One region of the Candidatus Brocadia sinica JPN1 genome, then DNA from elsewhere that is predicted to be linked to it. Evidence: riboswitches for the same ligand, from Rfam matches in the RefSeq annotation. Region 1 holds a riboswitch; the other holds the start of a gene.

Region 1 (7,479 bases):
CATTTTTATAGAACCATGCAGCAATGGAAATCTCTTCATGATTCATACGGGAAATTGATACGTAATCGTTGATTCCATCAAAGCTTAATCCATTTCCACTCTTCCCGGTCGTCCATGCGGCTCCGTTCACAGCGCCATCATTACCGTTGCCAGACGCATCAGTTGCAATCGCTCCTGCCCCCTCATCAAACGGATAGTGGGCTACCATAGAGTCATTTATATTCGTCTCGACAGTTGTTAGCTCCTGGTTCGCTGAAATCTGGCTTAATGTCTGGACGGCGCCACTTGGCCAGAATATATTAATAGTATCTACCACACTTATATTCCCCAAACCAAAATGAAGTGGGGACACCCCCTGTGAATAAACTTCACCTCCATTCCCATTTAGCTGGCGTGTTTGAATCCCCTGAGAAGTATTTAATACTACCCTGGCGCCAATTCCTGATCGGTTACTCTTTGTGCCTACCAATTTAATTTTTATCCAGTTATTACCATTCCCAGGATTTTTGTAAAGTATTGCCTTCCCATTTGATAGAGGAAATCCCCATCCAAATCCGTTCGACAAAAACAAATCCAGATTTCCGTCATTATTAAGATCTCCCCATGCTGCGCCATAATGACGTCCAACTGCATTTACCGCCGCGCCAACTCCGGCCGTCCCAGTAATATCCTCGAAAGTTCCGTCTCCCAGATTACGATAGAGGGTATTTGTCCTGTTTCCCAGGACATCGCTTGCGTCTACAACATATAAATCTAAATACCCATCATTATCAAAATCTCCCCAAATTGCCCCACTATTATTGCCGATGTGTCCGGTACGTGATTCCTCGGTTACATCGGTAAAAGACCCATTTCCATTATTCCGATAAAGTGTTGATTTAAAATTTGTCTTTATTATAGGTGAATTAGTCTCCACTTGCGAAAAATTCCCGTCAGATATAATATGCCCCCAAAAACCAGGTCCAGATACACTTACAGTCTTAGTCCATTGTATATGCCATGTATTACCCGTTTCTTCTTTCCAAACGAAGAAGGCATTTTCTTTTCCAACATTAATCATCGGCATGCCGGTAACTTCATCGGAATTCAGAGTAAAAGGAATTGTGAGGGGATTTTTTCTATCCTTCCCAACGAATACAGAAGCGGTATTTTTCTGACCATTTATCCGGAGATCAAAAGTAATATTACTACCCGGCTCACATCGAAAGGTCACATCCCCGGGTTCGGTGAATCCAGCTAATGTATTACTAAAATCAATCCTTGTTTGATCCCAAAACAGTGCTCTATGATAATCATTATTGCCCCTGGCAACATAAAGGTCAATGAATCCATCATTATTATAATCCCCCCACGCAACACCCCTCACCGTTTCCTTGTTTCCAACAATAAAGGAATTATTCAGATTGTAGGCACCATTTCCATTATTGCGATATAATTTGCCCGCTTGCCACCCCCCCGCAAACAAATCCATATTTCCATCATTGTCATAGTCAGCAAAAGACATTATATAATCAAATAAATTAGTTAGTCCCGTTGAGGCCGTAACATCATAAAAAGATCCACTTTTATCGTTTTTATATACAACCCCTGTGCCTTCGTCGCCACCAAAAGACACAAACAAATCTAAATAGCCGTCATTATCATAATCTATCCAATTTGTCCCTCGGGCAGAAGTAATGTCAATGCCTGCCTGATTCGAAACATCCGTAAATTTGCCTGTGCCATCTCCTTCCCAAAGTTGACTACTATGATCAGTACCTATTCCACCACCACCGACGCCAATAAACAAATCTAGATTTCCATCGTTATTATAATCTCCTATAGCATACCCATGTCTATCAATTTGACTATCAGTCTTTATACCCGAGTCGTAAATTATATTCGTGAATGTTTCATCCCCCTTATTCTGGTAAAGCGAAGGTCGCCATGTGTGATGAGGGTCCACGATATCCAAATTACCATCATTGTTGATATCTCCCAATAAAGGATTTCCAAATGCATGCTTTTTAGTCTGCTCTAGCCCGGAGATCACTGAAATATCGTTAAATTGAACCGGACTAACCAGAGATGGCGATGGAGTCGCGGAAACTTCATCTGATGATAAACTCTCGCCAAACGAATTTACTGCTGTAACAACGAAATAATATAAAGTCCCATTATTAAGACCTGTCAGTTGATAGGGAGATGTAATTTGCTTTATTTGCATTCCTGCAAGAGTTATCCAGTTTGATTTATTTATTCCAGGGTGTCTTGAAAGATATATATTATAACCAGTTGCTCCAGCAACACTGCCCCACGACAGGTTAACCATGCCGCTTTCGGCTGTAACTTCCAGATTAGGGGGGATGCCAGGCACCTGTCCGTTTGCTTTCAATTCCACGATAAAATTAGAAATCAACGACGGGGTTAATATGATAGTTAATAAAATGAATCTTTTCATCATTGCTTTATCCTCAAAAAACAGATTTGTCCCTATAAATAATTACGATGTAAACAAAAAATATCCTTTATCCACCCGCTACACTTCGCACTTTTAAGTTCCTTTGCGGGCAAAACATCTCATAAGGCATTGTACAAGTCCTGGACTTCCTGACTGGTTAAGGGTTGATTGTAAAGGCGGACGTCGTCAATCTTGCCCTTAAAATAACCATTATTGCCGGAACCCCCTATTTTCATGTCAGGGTATTGAGTCGATGGCATAACCGTGTTTCCCGCCGGATGGTATTGGGTATTAACCAGCTGTCCATTTACATAGAGCTTCTGTTCCCCTGTAGCCTTGTTGTAAGTACCTGCAACGTGATACCAACTACCAACTGAATTGGCCAAATCCTTTATCGCGGTTTTCTGTGTCTTATTTCCACTTCCATCCTGCGTCACGAGAATAAATTGAAGCTTATTGGGAGTAGTTTTGTTAAATCTCAAATCAAACCCCTCCCGCAGTTGTACGTCTGAATTCCATTTATATCCACCGAATATGGCATCAACGCCTGTTGTATCATTTGCATTTTTATAGAACCATGCGGTAATGGAAATCTCGTCATGATTCATACGTGGAATTGATACGTAATCATTGATTCCATCAAGGCTTAACCCATTTCCACTCTTCCCAGTTGTCCATGTGGCTCCATTGATAGCGCCATGATTTCCATTGCCAGATGTATCAGAAGCAATTGTCCCGCCCCCTTCTTCGAACGGATAGTGAGCCTGCAGGCCAATACTAAGGGCATTGTACAAGTCCTGAACTTCCTGGCTGGTTAATGGTTGATTATAAAGGCGGACGTCGTCAATCTTGCCCTTAAAATAACCATTATTGCCGGAACCCCCTATTTTCATGTCAGGATATTGAGTCGATGGCATAACCGTATTTCCCGCCGGATGGTATTGGGTATTAACCAGCTGCCCATTTACATAAAGCTTCTGTTCCCCTGTAGCCTTGTTGTAAGTACCTACAACGTGATACCAACTACCAACTGAATTGACCAAATCCTTTATCGCGGTTTTCTGTGTCTTATTTCCACTTCCATCCTGCGTCACGAGAATAAATTGAAGCTTATTGGGAGTAGTTTTGTTAAATCTCAAATCAAACCCCTCCCGAAGTTGTACGTCTGAATTCCATTTATATCCACCGAATATGGCATCAACACCCGTTGTATCATTTGCATTTTTATAGAACCATGCAGCAATGGAAATCTCGTCATTATTCATACGTGGAACCGACACAAAATCATCAATTCCATCGAAACTCAACGCCCCCTCGCTTTTACCGGTTGTCCATGTGGCTCCATTGATGGTACCATTATTTCCGTAGATTGAAGAATCAATAGCAATCGTCCCGTTCCCTTCATCAAATTTATAGTACCCTACCATACCGGCTTTGAAAACTGTTATATTCACCACGCTAGAAGTCGCCGTTGCTCCATCGTTATCTGTTGCTTTTGCTGAGAGTACATAACTGCCAGCGGTTACATTGTTCCATGTGAGAATGTGAGGTTCGGAGGTTGTTTCACCAAGTTTTGTGCTCCCCGCGTAATACTCAACCTTGCTCACGACACCATCAATATCCGAGGCCGTTGCCGTTATCGTTATGTCCGTTGGCGTTGTAAATGTTGCCCCATTAGAGGGGTTGGTTATAGCCACAGTGGGCGACGCATTATCTCCCAAACCATCGGCCAGATTCCTCCCTCTCGAGAGTATTTCATTGGCGCCTCCTCCGGTCACTACAAATAAATATCCAGTGTAAGGCGAATGTGGCCGGGAAAACGTGGGAAAAAGCTCAAAGCCTGTTTTCCACAAAAGCTTTATAATGTCTATCTGCGATACAGGCGCTACCCTACCAAATCCTCTCCCATTTGCCACATTGTATACCCCCATAATAAACCACCCGTGATAATCCAGAGGCCCTGGTTGATCTATTTCGGTAATATTTTGGTAACCAACATCACCCGGGTACCGATCAAAATAAATATTGGGATAAATTACGTAACCTCTTTTCCACTCACTCGCGCCATATATTTCATACACCCCACTACTACTACCACCGCCTCCGGGAGACCCCTGGTCTACAATATTTGTACCATACCTTATATATTTCGTTTTTATATAATAACTATCTGGAAAGATCGATACCTCTGATACCTTTGCCCCATTATCCCACTCGAGTCGAACGGTCTTGACATCTGCCCCATCCTGTACAACATACGCAGTTGTTAGTGTACCACGATTAGCGCATGCATCAAGGTAAAGCCCTGCCTGATCCTCATTGACACTCTTGATCACCAGATCCTTGATCACATGTTCATAATGGTCTCCGCCAAAAAAACGCCCATATTTCAGTCTTATCTTACTATTCTCTAGAGATACTTCCAATGCTCCAGCTGTATCTGTCCCAATGCTAATACTTCCCCATTCTTGTGCAAAAGAGGGAAAAGACAGAATGAATAAAAATCCTAATATGCCGGTGAAAGAAATCGCCCCTAATATTAATTTATGTCGAATAGCCATTTTCTTACTCCTTAATTAACATTCAAATAAAAAAGCCTTACTGCAAAGATATTTATAAAAACATCTTCGGCAGTAAGGCTATCTTGTTTAAACTACTTCCCTGTATGTTTAAAGACCCTTTACTTTGCGTCCCCTGATTACTCAGGGTTTGCCCTTATCGTTCTGTTTTTCTTTATTTTTTGTTTCAAAAAGGTCGTTATTTTAAAATCACACAGATCATATTTTTTCTTTTTTAGCATAAATATTGTTTTATGTCAAGAAATAATATAATAAATTTTTACAATGCCGGTTTATTTATAACGAAGAACCTTTTCCTCTAAAATAGTTTTTATTTTATCGTCACATCATCAATCCATAGGGTTCCAGGCCCATAGAGCCTGAATTCTGCCCGCAAATATGCCGCATTGGATAGCGCCGTACCCTGAACGGTAATTTTCGTCCAACCCGACGTACCGCTTACCAGGCCAGATGATTTATAGCCTCCCAAATACTTTAAGGAGGAATCCCAGAAGTTTATGACAAGCTTTCCATATTGCTGTATATCGCTTGCCTTCATCCAGACAGAAGCTGTATAATAAGCGCCGGCGAAGGCCCCGATCTCTGTCGTTTTGCTCATCCAGCGCGCAAATGTTCCGATTGATTGGCCGGAAACTATTTTAAGGGATCGACTTCCGCCATGTGCGGCATCTGTCGTCCAGGTGAATGTTCCTTTGCCAGCAGTGAAGTAATTTACCATGGGGTCTGTTTCAAAGCCAGGATTGGGGGCAAGATTGGTTGTTGTGGAATTAGTAGTAAAGGACCTTTCACCTCCGTATTTGGTTCCGGAACTGTTTTTTGCCACCAGCCTGTAGTAATACGTCTTCGCTGCCGACAAGCCGTTTATGCCTATGCTTATTGCTGTGTCGCCTGAACTGCTGACACCCTGCGCCGATGACTTGCTGCCATATGTCCCGCTTATTGTGCCATACTCAAACCATGCTGTAGTTGATAAGCCATTGGCATTCACTGTGCCTCCCAACGTAGCGGAATTTGACGTCACATCGGTCGCTGACCCCGTCACAACCTTTGGAGGTATACCGGTTGATGTTGATACTGTAAAAATATATCCCCTCCCCTTCACCTGACCATTGGTTGCATCGACATCAATACTAACCCCACTCTTTAACCTTATTTCATCGCCAACTATTGCAACATCGGCGCTCCCATCCCCGGACTCAATAAAGTATCCATCGGCACGTTGTACCCCGGTGACCGTCTCACCCGCATTGAGTTTTACCACGCCGTTTTTCGTCACAAACACCACAAAGAGTTTTCCTGTCTTCGGCTGACGTGAATACATGACATCGCTGCTGGCATAACTCTTTGTGCTCCGATACACACTGCCATCCCATGAACGATCGGTGAGAGGAACATTATTTAAATTGTCCCAATTCGGCAAACACCGTATGAGTTTAAGTCTGGGATAGACTTCCGTGATGTTCTGAAAGCTCGGCATATTTCCCGTGCCGCCGAACCGCAGGAACCAATTATACCATGCCCTGTTGATACCAGCATTGGCCGCATAAAGACGATTTTCATACTCGTCGACACTGTTGGGCTGACTGATGCCCATCATATCTTTCGTAATAGCCAATCCTGAATTAAAAATAGCGCTATCATCTACAAATTCCGTACTAGAGCTTTCCTGTGAAATCATATCAGGGGTTAATTCATCTTTGTCTGTACGATCTTTTATCTGATTTATCCATCCCCAGTACACATCATATGGCTCTACGATCCATTTAGCATTAGGAAATTCAGCCAGCATTCTTGCCTTCAATTGTTTGAAAAAAGCAGCTTTCCCATCTTGATATGTTGCATATTCATGCGTTATAGTTCCGTGTAGTAAACCAGACTCTGTCCCCGTCCAATTGGACAAGTAAGTTACTTTGTTACGTCCACTTACCCAACAATAAAAATAACCATCAAGAGGGGATTCATCATACATATGTCCGGCAAAGGTAAATGGCAAGCTTACATCTTCATAGTCATGGCACATAGCTATAACTCCCTCAACAACCATATCGATAACCGCCTGTTGCTGAAAATCCCAAAGTGGATTAAATTCCGTTGATGTGCCCTGAAACCAGCCCGTTGCTATATTGTCCGGAAACGGATCATAGCTCTTCCACGTCATATACTGATTGTAAAAATCTCGTTCTGCTTGTGAATAAGATTTTGTAATGTTTATATTCCTATCATATCCCATACTACTAATCAGCATTTTATCAGGATTAATGAAATAAAATTTAAAACCTGAAAAGTCTTGTTTGCCTTTATAGGTATCAGGGGAGGCATAGATACCGGATTTTATGTTTATAGAATCATACCCCATCTGCCTTGCATATTTTGCGCCACTTTCTGCTGATCCATCTACAGTAATACCATACCAACTTTTCCATGTATCATTCGCTGAAACCGCGGATATTAGCCCTGTTT
Region 2 (8,375 bases), 3.4 Mb from region 1:
GAGTATTTTTGAGAGGAGATGCTGAAATAAGCATGTCCTGATAAAAATCAGGATTCAGCATGACATTTTGCGTTTTGTCATTCCGAACTTGTTTCGGAATCTCCTGTATTATTATAGGTTTTCTTCCGATTCATTCGGGTTAGTCTTCTAAAAACCTTAAAAGTTCGTTACCTTAAAAATTAGCTTATAAGTCTTGATATTACCTGGTATTCCGGTTTTTGATAAAAATATTTTTGCTGAAAATGTTAAAATATTTTTTGTAAGGAATTAATCCCCCTAATTTTGCTAAGGGAGGACTTCTTCGCCCCGCTTTTAAGGGGATTTGCAACCCACGGTATTCAGGCAGAAATGTGGGCAAAGATACGCTTTGATAATGGGAAATTTATAATCCTTTATTTTTTGATTCAAAATAAAAGGTTCGTCGTTTTAACAACAGCTATCTTCAAGCTTAGGAATTTCAAACTTTTCGCCTCCCCCTTTAGTCCCCCTCACGAGGGGGACAACAACTGTCCCCCGCTGGCGGGGGTAAGGGGGTGGATTTTGTCGTAAAAAAGGTGTACGTGTAAGTCACCGAAGGCCTAATTTATACTAACTGAAGGGTAGTATACGTTTACGGGAGTGCAGATGCAAGAAAACAAAGGTTGGTGTTTTCGGTATCTTTGGTTACTTGAAAAAGCAGACTTAAGTTACCTTGAAATAAGACGGCCAGTGCTCCATGGCATAAAGTGCGAGTTGCAGCCTGTTAGCGACTCCGACCTTTTTATAGATACCGTTCATGTATTTTTTCACGGATGGTTCACTGATGTTGAGACGTGCCATGATATCCTTGTTGCTGTATCCCTTGCAAATGCATTGAATAATCTCCGTCTCACGCCTGGTCTGGGGGGGGGTGTGTCAAATTTCCTTTGACAATTTTTTACACACGTGATGATGTCTTTTAGTTTCTTATGGGTAAACCACAGTTCGCCGGAAGCAGCGCATTGTATCGCCTTCTTGAGCTGTGTTGAATCGGCTCGGGAAACAAGATACCAATGATTCCTTTTGAGATATATTCCAGGAGACGTTGATCTTCTACCTTTGGGAGGCAATCCGTCAACAAGAGGAGGGTCTTCACCTTGTGGTGAAAGAGTGTTTCAGGAGACATCCTGGAAAAGGTATGAAAATCAGCAATGAGCAGGTCTGTTTTTGTTGCAATCTCTTTTTCAGATTCGACGATACCAACACGATAACCCATCTTCCGTGCGTCTCCTGCCACCAAGTGTTTGATACCTTCCGAAAAGAGATAGTTACAGCAACAGATCGATATCTTGAACGGCATTGTTTTTCTCCTCAAAACGATTACCGGCAGCTTATCTTCTGACAGGTTCAGGATGAACGTATTATACCCCTCAAACCGTTCATGCGAACCTTCGTCCTTGAGAAAGAAAAAAACCCTACTGCAGAGTTTACAGTAAACATCTTCGGCAGTAAGGCTGTCTCTTCGTAAGCCGTTTAAACAGTTTAAACGGCTTAAACTGTTTAAACAACTGATAAGACCCTTTCCTTTGCGTCCCCTGATCACTCAGGGTTTGCCTTTATCGTAACGTTTTTGTTGATTGCAGGATACTATAGCATTGGTAATTAACTATGCAAGCGAAAAATACAAGAGGAAGTTTTTCCATGACATATAAGCAGGATATTTTGTTTGCAGCTTCGCTGCGGCAGGGAATGTTTTGGTAAGTTTCAGCGAAGGTAATAGGAAGTACTTTTTTTATTGAATAAAGCCGGTTACGAGCGTAATATATGGAATACGATTACATAGGAATGTTTGTTTCAATTATGCAGGACACATGGTATATGAGGTGTCAAAATCCCCCTTAATAATAGGAGGGCAAAGAGGGTTGTCCGGAACCCGAAAGGAAAAAGACAACCCCCTGAATCGTTCGACTGAGTGTTCGTCTGAGCTCACGCCAAAGTCCTCTTTTTTAGTGGACTGAAAAAGGAATGCTTTGAATATAGCTCTTATTGCCTTGACAGAAGAAGGATTAAAAACTGCACGAAGGATTGGAACAGGTTTTGATCCGCCTCCTTCTACGTATATATTTAATAAAACGGGAGAGGGAAATAATTGTAGTACCGAAGACAAGACGCCCCCATATATTAGGCCTTTTTCTGAACCGCTGCAACAACTGGTTAATCGAATCTTCAAACACTATGACGGCCTTGTCTTTGTTATGGCCATGGGGATTGTGGTGAGGATGATTGCCCAAAATATCCTCGATAAATACACCGATCCGGCTGTGGTTGTGGTTGATGATGTGGGGCGTTTCGTTATCAGCGTGCTCTCGGGTCATGAGGGTGGCGCCAATCTGTTGGCACATCGGATTGCCGCTATCTTGCATACAGATGCCGTGATTACTACCGGCACCGAGGCGCAGAAGGACATTATCGTTGGTATCGGTTGTAAAAAGGGGGTTAGTTCTGAGGCGGTAAAACAATCCATTCTTGATGCCCTTCAGAGGGTGAATCTTACGATGGAACGTGTCCGACTGCTTGCTACTATTGAGATTAAATCTCAAGAGCCGGGATTATTGCTGGCGGCGGATGAATTGGGCATCCCGTTAAGGGCCGTTTCCAGCCGGGAAATTGCGGTATGTGCCAAAGAGCATGGTAGATCAGATTTTGTGAAAGAAAAGATAGGGGTGTGGGGGGTGTGTGAACCCGCGGCGCTTCTTTCGGGGAGGAAGACTCAATTACTACTCAAAAAACAGAAATATCCAGGCGTGACCGTAGCCATCGCCCAGGAAAACTTTACGTGGTAGGCATTGGCCCCGGGGCAAGGAACGAGATTAGCCAGAGGGCATTAGACGCATTGAAAGATTCTGAAACGATCGTTGGCTATAAACTGTATGTGGATCTGGTGAAAGATATTGTAGGAAATAAACAGATCGTTGCCAGCGCCATGCGTAAGGAAATTGAGCGTGTGGAGATGGCGATACAGGAAGCCCTGGCGGGAAAGATCGTGTCTCTCATCAGCAGCGGTGATCCGGGTGTTTACGGCATGGCCGGACTTGTGCTGGAGGTGGTTTCTGAAAAAAATATCGATTTGCCCCTAGAAATTATTTCAGGAATTCCTGCAGCCAATGCCGCTGCAGCCGTGCTCGGCGCGCCGCTCATGCATGATTATGCCGTCATTAGCCTTAGCGACCTGCTCACACCGTGGGAGACCATAGAAAGGCGCGTAAAGTGTGCTGCCGAGGCAGATTTTGTCATTGTACTATACAATCCCAGGAGCTCTCAAAGGGATTGGCAGATTGAGAAAACTGCCCATATCATCCTTCACTATAAATCTCCAGCGACCCCTGTAGGGATCGTCAAAGACGCATCCCGGAAGGATGAATCGGTTATCATCACAACACTTGACAAAATGACTTCTCATCCTATTGACATGACGACCGTTATTATCGTAGGAAATTCGACTACCTTTCAATATCATAATTACCTGGTAACAAAACGGGGTTATCAATTGTAATTGCTTATAGAAAAGGAGGCTGGTATGCCAAAGGAAAAATTACCTCAACAGTATATCCAAATGAAAAAAAGGCATGAGAAGTTATTCAACGCAATTGAGGAGGTTGGTAAGACTGTCAGGCAGGAAGGCCCTCTTGACGAAAATACTGCGCATCTGATTCAACTTGCGGCTGCGGCAACCGTACATTCCGAAGGCGCTGTCCACAGTCACGTAAGAAGGGCTCTTGAAGCAGGCGTAACACCTGATGAGATTTATCACGCAATCATTCTTCTCACAAGCACCATCGGATTTCCAACCGTCGTTGCTGCATTAAGTTGGGCGGAAGATGTCATAAAAAAAAGAAAAAATAGGAACTCTCATCCTGGTAAAACCTTGAAATGTGAAATGAACGGCAATCCGGCGTGAGTATGATAGTCAGAGAAGGCGGTGGATGCCCCACATCACCCTGATTTATCCATTTCGGCCAAGGGAAGAGTTTGAGTTCTTAGCTGAGCAGTTCTCTCGTGTGTGTGTGAAAGCTCGGGACTTTTAAAATTACACTGAAGGAGTTCTTTTTCTTTCGCCATAATCGTGATTGTTGCACACTCTGGCTGGCTCCTGAACCAAAAGATGCTCTGGTTAGATTGCAGAGGATATTGCAGGGTGTGGTGCCAGACTGTGATGATGCGGGAAAATACGAAGGGGGGTTTACACCTCACCTGAGCGTAGGCCAGGCTCTGGGGGTGGAAGCAGCGGCGTTGAAGTTACTCAATCTGTTTCAGACAAGCTGGAAGACAATGTCATTTCCGCTGAACGAGGTTAGTTTCATCTGGAGCGATAATCCTCCTAACGATGTGTTTCGCGTGGTTTGCACAGTACGTCTGGGACATTTGAATTTGTAATTCTGAAGATATTTTTGTCAGGTGAGGTTGATTCTTGTGGCTAAATTTCTCTCTTTCTTTACCTGCAACAGATACTCTCTTCCGATCCGTAGTCTCATCCTGTCATTTTTTATGAAAGGTTGTGTATTTAATGATATGAATGCAAATGAAAATAGCGCCCGGTTGCCATCACAACAGGAAATGAAATCCTCTCACAAGAGAAAACCTAACCGCTTAATTTCTGAAAAAAGTCCTTATCTTCAACAGCATGCATATAATCCTGTCGATTGGTATCCCTGGGGCGAAGAGGCGTTTCAGAAGGCTGTGAAAGAAAATAAGCCCATCTTTCTTTCCATCGGTTATTCAACCTGCCATTGGTGCCACGTTATGGAATATGAATCATTCGAGGATGAAGAGGTTGCGAGGATTTTGAATGAAAATTTTGTCTCCATAAAAGTCGATAGGGAAGAACGCCCTGATTTAGACAATATTTATATGGCGGTGTGTCAGGCTATGACCGGAAGCGGTGGCTGGCCTCTCAACTTATTCCTGACTCCGGAAAAGAAGCCATTTTTTGCCGGAACGTATTTCCCAAAAACTGAACGGTTTGGGAATCCGGGATTCATAGCTATTCTTCAAAAGATATCCAGCTTGTGGCAGACAAATAAAGAGAGCGTTATTGCGTCGAGTGAGCAAATCACAAAGGTCCTGCAATCCATGGCCTTTACAACACCGGGAGAAATCCTGACGAAAGAGACGCTAAAACACGCTTACGAACAATTACGGGATACTTTTGACACTATTTATGGCGGGTTTGGTTCTTCCCCCAAATTTCCCACACCACACAACTATACCTTTCTTCTTCGATGGTGGAAACGGAGCAACGACCCTACGGCCCTGGAGATGGTTGAAAAAACCCTTGAACGAATGGGAAGGGGCGGCATGTATGATCAATTGGGAGGCGGATTTCACCGGTATTCCACCGACGAATATTGGCTCGTTCCCCACTTTGAAAAAATGCTTTACGATCAGGCTTTGACCGCAATAGCTTATACGGAGACCTATCAGGCCACGGGAAAGCCTTACTATGCCGATATAGTGAGAGGTATCTTTATGTATGTTCTGAGGGATATGACTTCTCCGGAAGGTGGTTTCTATTCTGCCGAGGATGCCGATAGTGAAGGTGTGGAAGGTAAGTTTTATGTCTGGACACCTGACGAGGTCATAAAAATTTTGGGTGAAAGGGACGGTAAGATATTTTGTGATTATTATGACGTCTCCAGGGAAGGCAATTTTGAGGAAAAGAACATCCTGCATGTGGACAAGCCATTAGATGCCTTTGCCAAACTGGAAGGTATACAAACAGAAGAACTGCAGGAATTGTTACGCACTGCCCGGGAAAAACTCTTTGCTGAACGGCAGAAACGTATCCATCCTCACAAGGACGACAAGATACTTACCTCATGGAATGGCTTGATGATTGCCGCCCTTGCCAGGGGTGCTCAGGCATTACATGCACCTGAATACGCACAAGCGGCAGTGCGTGCAACCGATTTTATTTTGAATGCGTTGCACAGAAAGGACGGGACGTTATTACGACGCTATCGTTCGGGAGAAGCCGCTATTCCCGGTTATCTGGATGACTATGCCTATTTTGTCTGGGGTTTGATCGATCTTTATGAGGCTACTTTTGAGACAAAATACCTCAAAACTGCTTTGGAACTGAATAAACAAATGATTGAAAATTTCTGGGATGAAAAAGGAGGGGGATTATTTTTTGGTGGCAAGAGAAATGAACAGCTTATAGCACAGACAAAGGAGATCTACGATGGGGCAACTCCTTCAGGAAATTCGGTCGCTTTATTCAATATGTTGCGATTAGGACGTGTGGCGGGGAATCCTGGTTTGGGGAAAATGGCGGACCAAATTATGAAAGCCTTTGGAGAAACGATAAACCAATATCCGTCAGGATATACCCAATTTATGTGTGCCCTGGACTTTGCCCTGGGCCCTACAAAGGAGATTGTCATTGCAGGCGAACCCGATCAAAAGGACACACAGCAGATACTTCAGGAAATAGGAAAACGATTCCTTCCGCGAAAGGTCTTGCTATTGAACTCCCTGAAAGACAAATCTCTTGGGGAAATTGCAGGATTTGTAAAGGAACAAAAGCCCATTGAAAACAAGGCCACTGTCTATATTTGCGAAAATTATGCCTGTAAGGCTCCTGCGAATGAGATAAACAAAATCATACAACTATTAGATGAACCTTAAATCTTTCCGGTATCAGCATTATGTTTGATCTCATCTTGCTCTGTGCCAGCGTTATCTCTGCAATCATTTGGCTTGCACTGTTGTTTATGCCTGTACGCTGGCGGATGTCGGAACGCTGGGAAGTCTCCGATTCTTTACACACAACGATTACCCAATGGCCAAGCTTGTCCGTTATTGTGCCTGCGCGAAACGAGAGCACATCCCTTCCGCTGACATTACCCTCGTGGCTCGGTCAGGGCTATCCAGAATCGGAAATCATCCTGATAGACGATGAATCAAGCGATGGTACGGCAGCATGTGCAAAAGGTATTTCATCGCAGACAGGTCGCAATGTGAAGGTCATCTGCGGCACTCCACCACCAACCGGGTGGACTGGTAAACTGTGGGCGCTTGAACAAGGAGTCAGGGCTTCAACAGGTGAATGGTTATTGTTTACCGATGCCGATATTTTTCATAGCCCAGGCCTGTGGTGTGGACTGGTGGCAAAGGCACTCAATGAACGGCGGGTCATGGTTTCACTGATGGCCTTGTTGGATACGCAGGGGTTATGGGCGCGATTGCTGATTCCAGCCTTTGTTTATTTCTTTCACGGTATGTATCCGTTTAAATCGGTACAGAACTTGCTCTCGAAAGTATCAGCGGCTGCGGGTGGATGTATACTTATTTCACGTCAGGCCCTGGATAAGATAGGTGGTATAACCGGATATTCTAACGCCCTGATAGACGATATTGCGCTCGCCAGGAAAATTAAAGATGCTGAAATGCCTCTCTGTCTTTCACTGACGAAATCGGTCGTAAGTGTTCGTCCTTACCGCCGTCTTGGCGACGTCTGGAATATGGTTGCACGCAATGCCTTTGCACAATTGAAATATTCGTGGTTGGCTTTGGGTGGAACGGTATTGGGATTAGTCGTTTTGTTTCTAGTGCCTGTGGCAGGGATATGCACATTTATGGCCGGAACTATTTCACAAGTGACAATATTGTCCTCAGGACTGTCGATTTTCATGATGGCGCTTATGTACGTGCCGACACTACGCTTTTTTGGCTTGAACGTATGGAGGGCATTTACATTGCCCATTGCCGGGGCATTCTATCTCGCTATGACGGTGTCTTCTGCAATCAATTATCTTTTCGGCCGACATGAGTGGCGAGGTATCCGCATAAAAAGGGATTGATTAAATTTTTACCATGAGAAGAATAAAGATAAATAATGCAGAACCAGGTATGGTTCTTGGTAAGACGATTTATGGATATAACTATGAGGTGCTATTAAACAGGGGAGTGGTGTTAACAAATGCATATATTAAACTGTTGAAAAACAGGGGGTTCATCAGGATTTATATAGATGATGAAGAGACGGAGGATATTGTCCTTGAAGACCCAATATCTGATAAAATCCGTATTATGTCTACAAAAGACATCTTCAGAACATACAAAGTAACGCAGTCTTCCATAGCAAATATAGAAGCAGATACTGCCGAGTCCATTATAAAATGCATCAACACGCCGAAGGTCAAGCAGTCATTTCAGGAAAGCCCTGCCTTTAAACAACTTTGTAACGATATTAACTATTTTCTTGACGAAATCATGAATCAGGATATTTTGTCGGGATTAAATTCGATAAAGAGCTTTGATAACTATACGTATGAACACTCCGTTGATACGGCTGTAATAGCCCTTATCATTGCAAAAAGGTTGCGTCTTGATAAAGAAAAATTAGTCCAGATTGC

Evidence for each region. Region 1 has a riboswitch for cyclic di-GMP ahead of BROSI_RS00135 (LamG-like jellyroll fold domain-containing protein). Riboswitches for the same ligand answer to the same signal wherever they lie in the genome.
Region 2: another riboswitch for cyclic di-GMP. It lies ahead of BROSI_RS20260 (hypothetical protein); the one in region 1 lies ahead of BROSI_RS00135 (LamG-like jellyroll fold domain-containing protein).

Annotation. Positions count from the first base shown of each region.
Region 1 covers NZ_BAFN01000001.1:36,993-44,471, forward strand. The annotation lists gene BROSI_RS00130 (FG-GAP-like repeat-containing protein) at 1-2,443, opposite strand, end outside; gene BROSI_RS00135 (LamG-like jellyroll fold domain-containing protein) at 2,560-5,001, opposite strand; cyclic di-GMP riboswitch class I at 5,067-5,164, opposite strand; gene BROSI_RS00140 (hypothetical protein) at 5,330-7,479, opposite strand, start outside.
Region 2 covers NZ_BAFN01000001.1:3,405,160-3,413,534, forward strand. The annotation lists gene BROSI_RS21565 (hypothetical protein) at 625-909, shown strand; gene BROSI_RS20260 (hypothetical protein) at 938-1,318, opposite strand; cyclic di-GMP riboswitch class I at 1,460-1,583, opposite strand; gene BROSI_RS15565 (cobalt-precorrin 5A hydrolase) at 1,989-2,801, shown strand; gene cobJ (precorrin-3B C(17)-methyltransferase) at 2,795-3,511, shown strand; gene BROSI_RS15575 (carboxymuconolactone decarboxylase family protein) at 3,536-3,916, shown strand; gene BROSI_RS21485 (2'-5' RNA ligase family protein) at 3,942-4,043, shown strand; gene BROSI_RS15580 (2'-5' RNA ligase family protein) at 4,045-4,392, shown strand; gene BROSI_RS15585 (thioredoxin domain-containing protein) at 4,528-6,645, shown strand; gene BROSI_RS15590 (glycosyltransferase) at 6,666-7,820, shown strand; gene BROSI_RS15595 (HD-GYP domain-containing protein) at 7,834-8,375, shown strand, end outside.